One region of the Paenibacillus wynnii genome, then DNA from elsewhere that is predicted to be linked to it. Evidence: riboswitches for the same ligand, from Rfam matches in the RefSeq annotation. Region 1 holds a riboswitch; each other region holds the start of a gene.
What was found. A riboswitch is a leader RNA that binds a small molecule or an ion and turns the genes downstream of it on or off. The one in region 1 is predicted to bind cyclic di-AMP.
Positions count from the first base shown of each region.

Region 1 (3,278 bases):
CGAACTCCTATCACCTATTTGGAGGGATACTCCAAGGTAGTTAAAGATAAGCTATACGAAACCGAGGAAGAGAAAGATCGTTATCTGGACATTATTTATCAAGAGGCCGTAAGGCTTCAGCATTTAGTGGATGATTTATTTGATATGGCAAAGATGGAAGAAGGCAAAATTTCACTGGTATTCGAACGAATCGATCTTTCTGAGTTGGTTGAACAGGCCGTCAGGAAGGTTGAATTGAAGGCAAAGGATAAGAGCCTAAGACTAACCAACAGTCAATCTGGAAAGGCATCATTGGTTCATGCAGATGGGAAACGAATGGAGCAAATCGTACTAAATCTGCTGGAGAATGCCATTCGTTATACAGAGCAAGGGGGCATCGATGTTCATTTGGTGTATACCTCCAAACGGGTAACCTTAATTGTGGAGGATACTGGGATAGGTATTCCTGAAGAAGAGCTGCCTTATATTTTCGAACGGTTCTATAGAGTAGAAAAATCCCGTTCCCGCCAATTTGGAGGTACTGGATTAGGCCTGTCCATTGTGAAAAAACTAGTTGAGGTACAGGGTGGAGAATTACAGGTTTCCAGTAAATTAGGAGAAGGCACCCGGTTTGAGATACAATTTGTTCTGCTGCCGGACAATGGGGAGGGAAGAACATGAAAAAAATAGAATGGCTAATTGCTATTCTCTTCATGGGAATGGGTGTAATGTGTATGGCCCTATCGGCGGTTTCTTTCCGAAGCGAATCTCTTCTTCAATTTGGTGGTTATGTAAAAACATTTTTATTCTGTGCTGTTCTCATTACCTTAATTCTATATCTAGTATTGAAATGGATCGGCCTAAGCTGGATGAAAAAACAATGATTCAACATACTTTCTACACAGTCATTCATTACAATAAGATTATAAAGAATAGATTTATATAGGGGGTAACTTATGGAATGGTCTTGGTTAGTGACTCTAATTTGTCCGTTAATGATGATATTCATGATGTTTGGTATGCGTGGAGGTCATGGCCATGGGTCTCATAAGAATCAGGTTGATATTACACAAGTTCAGCAAGAGCTGTCAGAGTTGAAAGATCAGAATGAACTAATGCGCAAACAAATACAGGGGTTAAATAAATAAAATGCGAAAAAGACTTCGAAATGATTTCGAAGTCTTTTTAGTAGTCTTGCTATATTAATGGCCCATACCAGCCATTCCGCTTACAATTTCCGGATTAACCATACCGAAGATCATTGCGATATGTGCTACAACTAGAAAACCGCTGACGAGAATAAAGTGTAGTTTAAGTTTTCCTTCTTCAGATCGTTTACGGCCGATAAGTCCAAGATCAAGAAGAGCAAGAGGTAACAGGAAGAATACGCCGCTCAAGTAAAATCCAACGGCCACTACGTCTACCCAAGTGTGCCACTCTCCATTTACAGTTAAAGGAACAAAAGCAGTAGGGAACAGATATAAGAACACGCCTGTAAAATAAAGACCAGCAATGATGCTGCAGATTCTGTTAAAAGATTTCAAGCTGCCTTGAATGCTTTTGTTAAAAAGGATAAAAAATTCAGTTACTGTGATCGTTTCAGCCAGAATTACCGGTATCGCCATAAAAATGATTAGATTCCATGGCTGGTTGTCCATAAGCAAGGACATGTAGTGTGTCATGTTCATTGTTTAAATTCCTCCTTATATAAATTAACTGCAGGACTAATTATATGAAATAAATATGTAGAAAGTATGTAGAAGTAAATATGGACTGAGATAGGCCGATTATTACACTTTTGTTTCTTTTATAAAATCTTTGAAAGGATTGACAGATTCTTTCATGATAGATTAAAGTGTAATTAGTTACAAAATATTAACCAACTGCCGAATTTCGTTTTGAAAACGGGGGAACCAATCCGGGTGAATTATTCTTGTGTGCAAGAGAATATAGGGAACCTTTAACCGAATCCTCAGCTAACTCCGTAGGCATTGAAGGGAGAACAAGGTTCTGAAGAAAGTCATCTTATCTTTACTAGGAGCTGCAATCATATTCACTACCGCTGTACCCAGTACATTTGCAAGTGAGGCTGGGCTTGAAAGTGAAGTGAATCAGGTACTGGGAACACCGTATTTATGGGGTGGAACCACTTCCGCAGGGTTTGATTGTTCTGGATTTATCTTGTATTTATTGAAAAAGTTTAATGTGGATAATCTTCCCCGTACATCCCAATCACAAGCAAAAGTAGGAACACCAGTGACAAAAGAGAATTTGCGATCAGGAGATTTGGTGTTTTTTAATACCTTGGGTACGGGTATCTCTCATGCGGGAATTTACTTAGGTGATAATCAATTCGCTCACTCCTCAAGCAGTAAGGGAGTAAGAATAAGCAAGTTGTCGGATACTTATTACAAAGATCGTTATGTTACAGCGCGACGTGTTGTAGATGAAAAGAATTATCTTAAAATGGTAGACTAATTTATAGTAAAAAAGGACAAGCCTGTTTATGGGGCTTGTCCTTTTTTTTCAATAAGTAAATTATGTATGTTATAACTTATAAATAAACTATTTGCTAAAGGAAGGATGAACAATAATGAAGAAGTCTGGTCATGAGCAAGTCGTTGAATTTTTGAACCATCTAGAACATCCATTAAAGAAAGAAATTGAGGAAGTTCGAAACATCATTTTAGGCGCCAATGAATTCATTACGGAACATATAAAGTGGAATGCGCCGAGTTTCTGTTTCAATAACGAAGATCGAGTGACTTTTAATTTTCAAGGAAAAGGATTTTTTCGACTTGTTTTTCATTGCGGCGCTAAAAAAAATGAACATGCAGGAGGGAATGGAACTCTTTTTGAAGACACCACGGGTTTATTAGAATGGGTTACAGCCGACAGAGCTATTATCAAGTTTACGGATCGGAGTGATGTGGAGGCTAATAGGGAGAAGCTTGCCGCAGTAGTTACTAAGTGGATCGAGGTAACGAGTTCAAAGTAGATACTTTACCTGCTTATACACACTTCTTGATGCTACCCGTTTCGGAGGTAGTCAGTGAAATAGATGTATTTTACACACTTATTCCCAGCTTTTGGCGCTCGGATGTATGGATAGATGTACTTTGTGCAACTAAAAACACGAATATGCCGATTAAACCCCGGAATACCCAAAAATAAGTGTATAAAGTGCAATTAAACACCCCAAAGTGTGCTAAGGGAGAAATATAAGTGTACGTTGTGCAACTATATATATTAACCCTCCGTCTTTATCACTCTAAGTGGGTAATCATTTGTATAAGAAT
Region 1 covers NZ_JQCR01000001.1:287,132-290,409, reverse strand. Annotated here, with positions in the region: gene PWYN_RS01455 (sensor histidine kinase) at 1-660, shown strand, start outside; gene PWYN_RS01450 (hypothetical protein) at 657-863, shown strand; gene PWYN_RS01445 (DUF2933 domain-containing protein) at 936-1,127, shown strand; gene PWYN_RS01440 (DUF6803 family protein) at 1,182-1,667, opposite strand; cyclic di-AMP (ydaO/yuaA leader) riboswitch at 1,854-1,985, shown strand; gene PWYN_RS01435 (C40 family peptidase) at 1,990-2,457, shown strand; gene PWYN_RS01430 (DUF1801 domain-containing protein) at 2,573-2,977, shown strand.

Region 2 (3,278 bases), on a different contig from region 1:
CCAAAGGTGTGCGTGGTCTTTTCTTCTTCCCCGGCATGAAGCTCTATGGCTTACCTGTTCTGATCTTCAGCCTTGTAGAATGGCTACTGGCTCTTGTGCCTCTATACTGGTTGGCCCCGAGAATATACAAGCTGCTCTTGTCCTCATTTCTGGACTATTCGTTGCTGTTAAAGATCAGCCCTTATCTCTTAGTGTGGCTAATTTATATTTTTATCATCCGGTTGTGCCTGTTATATATGCAATTCGGTTACACCAGTGATACGGGCATGTTCTACTCCCTTATTCTCTGTTTGCGGCATATCATCCCTGCACTAGTCACTGCGGCTATCCTAGGGGCAGGCGGATTGCTCATCCTGCTCTTATGTGGATTGACGGGCATCTTTTGCCCCGGATTACCAGCACTCCTTATTCGGCAGATTTCCCCTCTTCCCTCTACCTTCTTCAAAATGTGGGGTTTGGCGGCCCAGTATCACCTGTGGCAAAGCAAGCTTCCAAGTAATAATTAAGATGACCTATGGGCATATATAAGGAGTCTTCGTTCCTAGAACTAGGAGCCGAGACTCTTTTTTGATTAAATATGAATAGAACGTTTGCAAAACAGTAAATCCTTTGTTACAATGATGCCTGTACTGATAGTAACAAGTTTGTAATCTTTTAAGAAATTTCGTAACTATTCAGTACAAAATTGGAGTACCTGTCGCTGTTGTTATGTTACGATTTAGGTGCACAAAACGCCAAATTCCTGAGCACCAGGAAGTGGGGGAACCATATTTTGGGTGAATTGATCTCCTTACAGAGGGATCATAGGGGGCCTTCCACCGAACCCTTAAGCTAACCTCGCCGGCACTAGGAGGAATACATCTTTGAAAAGTCATAACTTTAAGAAAAAATGCACCGCAGCCGCATTGGGGCTTGTGATGGCATTCACCCTTGGTAGCAGCAGCGCTTTTGCTGACTCCAGAATGGATACAGTCATTGCTAAAACCATAGGAACGACGTATAAATTCGGTGGCACCAGTACAGCCGGCTTTGACTGTTCAGGGTTCACCAAATATGTATTCACTAAAGTAGGTCTTACCTTACCCCGTACTTCAAAAGCTCAATTCAAAGTAGGGACTCCCGTCCCGCGCAACAAGCTCCGTTCCGGTGACTTGATTTTCTTCAACACATTCGGAAAAGGCGTGTCCCATGTTGGTATTTATGTCGGCAATGGAAAATTTGCACAATCTTCTTCATCACGCGGTGTAAATATTAGTTCGCTGAGCCAGTCCTACTGGGCCAACCGCTACGTTGGCGCTAAAAGAGTTATGAGTACTACAGCATATAAAGCTGTTGCTTTTGATTGATCTATCCTAGCTAAATAACTAAATACTTAATCGAACATATAGCCCGGAACATGATTATTGCCGTAATCATTTTCGGGTTTTTCTTTATTTCCTTATTCTACCTTTTACACGTATTGAACGATGCTGAAACGCTTTTTTGGATAAAAAATGAAAAAAAACTTAAAAACTTGTCCATTTAGCGCCGCAACAGGATTTAACAGGCTATATAGCTATCAAATATCTCAATATTTTCACATTAATATGTTATAAGTGATTGCCAACTTGGGCTCTGTTTGTTACAATAATCGCAGTGAGTTTTTAGTAACATTTTTGTAATGAATAGCCCGTCCTTTTTGAACCTTTTGTCATGTGTTTCAGATAAGTTTATCTGCATCATCAGTACGTGCCGAGTTTCCTTAATAAAACAAGGAAAACGGGGGAACCACTTTGGGTGAATTGACCTCCTATTCTAAGAGGGGTCATAGGGGACCTTCAACCGAACCCTTAAGCTAACCTCGTAGGCATTTGGAAGGGGTTTACACTTTTGAAGAAAAAGTTAGCAGCCGCAGTACTTAGCTTTTCCATTATTTTTACCGCAATCGGAGCAGGAAGCGCTTTCGCGGATTCCAAGATGGACAAAGTAATCGATAAAGCTATCGGAACTAAATATGTAGCCGGTGGAGTATCGACAAACGGCTTTGATTGCTCTGGTTTTACCATGTACGTCTTCGACAAGATCGGTATTGATTTGCCACACCAATCTGGTTCTCAGTATCAAATGGGTACTGCAGTTTCCCGTAATGAATTAAGAGCTGGAGATCTTCTATTCTTCAATACCAGTGGAAAAGGCGTTTCACATGTCGGCATTTATGTCGGCGATGGTAAATTTGCACATGCTTCATCTTCACGCGGTGTAACCATTAGTACGCTGAGTGACAGTTACTACGTCAACCGCTACGTTGGCGCCAAACGAATTATGAGCACAAGTGCTTATAAGACCGTTGCAAGTGATGTTCAAGAAGACAATGACGATGTACAATAAGTAATACCGATAAGCTCTACTCCGCGATTTTTGCCGAAATCCTGGAGGGGGCTTATTTTTTTTGTCTTATTTTTTCGCCATACTTATTTTTACCCTTCTCATCAACCGTAAAACATCAAATCGCCCCTTAAATCGTTATTTAATAAATTATTTTTTTGTAAATTTTTTCCTTCAATAAAGTTCTTGAGTCGATTATGGCTCTTTTTGTATATAATTAGATATAGATTACTTCCCTGAAAGGAGGTCTTTGACCTATGATTAGTTCTCCTGTAACCTTCCGTGTGGTTCCGATGGAAATCACACATGCAGAAGAGATCTGCCTTTGGAATTATGAACCCCCCTATAACATTTATGGTTGGCAACGCTGGGATCAAATGCAGGCGCTGGGCATAGAATTCGGAGACCCAGAGATACGAAGTCATCAATATGTATCTGTGTTAAATGATCAGGATGTATTTTGCGGTTTTGCTCAGCTCTTCCCAATGGAAGGTGTTGTCAGGCTAGGCATAGGCATGAACCCTGATTTTTGCGGACATGGACTAGGAAAGCTGTTCGTGGATTCTATAGTTAAGGTAGCGTTGAAACGTTATCCTGAATGGGAAATAGATCTCGAAGTCCTCACTTGGAACCAACGTGCTATCCGAACCTATCGCAAATGCGGTTTTACGATTACGGACACCTATGAACGGCGGACACCCACTGGAGATAAGCCATTTTATTGCATGGTCTATGATAAATAGCACCTTAATTTCCACCTTTTTAAGAATAGGCTCTAAATCCGTTCATTTTTTTGCCACAAGTGCTATGATACCGCTTCACCTTCCGTTATAATATAGGAAATAGCTTACATAGAAGGGACGATTGCGGATGCAAAAATGGATAATGAGCGGTTTATTCTTTGCCGCCTGCGC
Region 2 covers NZ_JQCR01000002.1:1,915,536-1,918,813, forward strand. Annotated here, with positions in the region: gene PWYN_RS11110 (hypothetical protein) at 1-506, shown strand, start outside; cyclic di-AMP (ydaO/yuaA leader) riboswitch at 723-861, shown strand; gene PWYN_RS11115 (C40 family peptidase) at 918-1,346, shown strand; cyclic di-AMP (ydaO/yuaA leader) riboswitch at 1,720-1,864, shown strand; gene PWYN_RS11120 (C40 family peptidase) at 1,870-2,367, shown strand; gene PWYN_RS11125 (GNAT family N-acetyltransferase) at 2,622-3,107, shown strand; gene PWYN_RS11130 (c-type cytochrome) at 3,235-3,278, shown strand, end outside.
Region 2: it holds a riboswitch for cyclic di-AMP, as region 1 does, so the genes downstream of both, PWYN_RS11120 (C40 family peptidase) here and PWYN_RS01435 (C40 family peptidase) in region 1, are expected to answer to the same signal.

Region 3 (3,278 bases), 140 kb from region 1:
TAGTGGACCAGTTGTTCAGTGTGTACGATAAAATAATAAACATGATCGTCTGCACACCGAGCAGAACGAAGGCCCAGATATAACCGGCGCGGATGCTGTCGAGTACATATTGTCCGTATCCCGGTTCTTTGGCGCGGGGCCATGGATTAAGTCCTTCCTCCTGACGCCATAGTCCGTTGCCGCCGACTAGAGAGAAGTACAGGAGTGAAGACATCAACAAGCTGTAAAGCGCGTAGACCACAAACATAATAATGGCGGATACCCGGGCTTCAGTGCTTTGATCAGAGGTTACGGGAAGCATATTATAGGTGCTGACCATCATGATTACAAAATGTACGGAGCTTAGAAATGCACCCCGTGCAAATGAGGTATGTCCTCTTCGTAAAATGCTGTAGATCAAAGCTAAAATGCCGAGAGCCAACGTGGGCAGGCCGTAGCCGAACAGGGTTAGCTTAGTGGCGAGAGAGGTCTGCTTTTCCACATAAGAGGTATGCCAGCTGGGGGCAGAGAAACCGGCCTTATAAGAAGAGACTTCACCCTCTGCGAAGTTGAAGCTATAGCGCAACTGCGACTCTCCCACCTTAACGGAGCTGTCTGTATACACAAGTCCGTAGGCTTTTGAGTTCGGTTCGATCTGCAGCTTAGACGGATTAACTTCCCACTTTTTAAGCCAAGGGCGGGCCAGGTTTTCCTTCTGCTCCAGAGACATTTCAGTATCGTTGCTCTCACTTGAAGCAGCTGTCTTGATTCCATACTTCTGCAAATTTGCAGAAGCTGATTGTGCTTCGCGGTCGAAGGCCACAACCTCTCCCGTGTACATATTAAGATCAACGGAAAGGTTCAGATTCAACGTATCTGAAGTAAGGAGTGAAACTTGAAACACATCAAAGGGATAACGCCGATCCAGTTTGTTCTTGGTGTAGTCCTCCAGAAGTTTCTCACGGGACATATAGCCGTAAAAGGAAGAGTCTGATTGATAAGTGACAGTCCACTCATCATTTGCAGCCGCTGTATAGCCCAACTGCTCTGCTGCAAACAAAGCAGCTTTTTCACGGGCTTCCACCTTACTGATCGCTGTGGTATTTTCCTCTGAGGAGCTTGCGAGCAAGGACGGGAGTACCTGAAACATAATAAAAATAATAAGACCGATGATGCCCGAGAAGATAAGCCCTTTAGTGAGAGCTCTCTGCTGAAGGGGCTGGCCGACGGAATTCATGAAACGCCTCCTTGTGATAAACTGACAACACTATGTTCCATTATAGTAGTAATGCTTCCATAGTTCCAAAAATAGTTGTATTATCCTTTTACGTGGAACAAGCTGTTGTTATGCTTATTTTTAAATGTGCGAACGAAAAAAATCATGAAAAAACGATGTAATTGCAGGAAACTAACGGAAAAGGCATGAGAAAAGGTGTTCTATCTATCTCCTTCTCTCTAAAAGTCTTATTTTAACTATTTATACTTCAATATTGTCTTTGTGAAGTCCGAGCAGAACGTTTATAATTTGTATGCAATTGTATAGTAGCCGAATTTCTGGGTGAAAACGGGGGAACCATAGGAAGTGATAAGAAGGTGAGTGAACGCCGCATGTTTGTTGGCTTTACTTCATCGGGGGTGAATTTCGTTCAAGGAACGAATAGGGCAGCCTGCAGCAGTCCGAATCCGTCAGCTAACCTCGTAGGCTTATTTTCTGCAGGGACCTAGCTAAAGCATTGGGGGTTCCAGTGCTTTTTTTGTTGGTTTTTTTTATATATAAATAAATATAACTTATTGTGAAGAGGTGAGGGATTTTGGTTTCGCCGTTATCTAAAATATCTAAATTCAGCTTCCTAAAGCTCTCCCCGCCAAAGATTCTGGTGTTCGGCTTTGCTGCTATTATTCTGATTGGATCATTGTTATTAATGCTCCCTATCTCAAATACAACAGGGCATTCTCTGAAATTTATTGACGCGGTGTTTACAGCGACTTCTGCTACCTGTGTTACGGGGCTGGTAGTGAGGGATACAGGAACGTTTTTTACCACTTTTGGACAAACGGTAATTATGTTTCTTATCCAGATCGGTGGTTTAGGCTTCATGACCATGGCCACACTATTCGCCTTGGTACTAAGACGTAAAATATCTCTGCGTGACAGACTTATACTTCAGGAAGCGATGAACCAGAATTCTATGGAGGGCATTGTACGACTGATCCGCAGAGTATTAATTTACTCTCTGGTCATTGAAGGGACTGCCGCCGTCTTACTATCTATACGTTGGGCTTTTGATATGCCTTTGGGAAGAGCGATTTACTTTGGTATATTTCATGCCGTCTCACTGTTCAACAACGCTGGTTTTGATCTGTTTGGTGAATATCGAAGCCTGACAGGATATGTAAGTGATCCCCTAGTTAATATAGTCATGATGGTTCTGATTATCATGGGGGGGATTGGATTTATCGTTATGGCAGACCTGGTGGAATACAAAAAAACACGAAGGCTGTCCTTGCACAGTAAGGTCGTACTGTTTATGACAGCGGTACTCATTCTCGTAGGTGCACTGGTTATATTCGTATTTGAGTTTACAAACCAACGTACACTGGGCCCCTTGAACTTTGGCGGTAAGGTACTAGCGTCTTTCTTCCAATCCGTCACGCCTCGTACAGCTGGCGCCAATACGGTGGATATCGCCGGACTGCGTCAAGCGTCACAGTTTTTTATGGTCATTCTCATGTTTATTGGTGCCTCTCCGGGCTCAACAGGTGGCGGTATCAAAACGACAACCTTTACAATTATGATTGCTGCGGTTATTTCTATGCTGCGGGGACGAGAAGATATCGTAATGTTCCGTTATCGGCTGGCGCAAGAGCGTATTTTTAAGGCGCTCACGATTACATTGCTTGCCCTGCTGCTGGTCATCTCCGTGTCGATGGTACTCTCCACCACAGAAGACCATAACTTTTTGATGATCCTATTTGAGACCACATCAGCCTTCGCAACGGTAGGGCTAAGTATGGGGTTGACTCCAGAATTGTCATTCATCGGTAAAATCCTGATCTCACTAACGATGTTTTCCGGGCGACTAGGCATATTGACATTAGCTTACGCAATTGGACGTAAACAAGGTAAACCGCTGTATAAGTATCCAGAAGGTAAAATGATTATTGGATAAGGAGTCAACCGGACATGAAAGCACAGCAATTTGTAGTAATCGGCCTAGGCCGTTTTGGTTCCAGTCTCGCGCTTGAACTTATGAAAATGGGCTACGAGGTGCTGGGAATAGACCATCACGAGGAACGCG
Region 3 covers NZ_JQCR01000001.1:144,013-147,290, reverse strand. Annotated here, with positions in the region: gene PWYN_RS00830 (CPBP family intramembrane glutamic endopeptidase) at 1-1,216, opposite strand, end outside; cyclic di-AMP (ydaO/yuaA leader) riboswitch at 1,514-1,700, shown strand; gene PWYN_RS00825 (TrkH family potassium uptake protein) at 1,812-3,149, shown strand; gene PWYN_RS00820 (potassium channel family protein) at 3,164-3,278, shown strand, end outside.
Region 3: it holds a riboswitch for cyclic di-AMP, as region 1 does, so the genes downstream of both, PWYN_RS00825 (TrkH family potassium uptake protein) here and PWYN_RS01435 (C40 family peptidase) in region 1, are expected to answer to the same signal.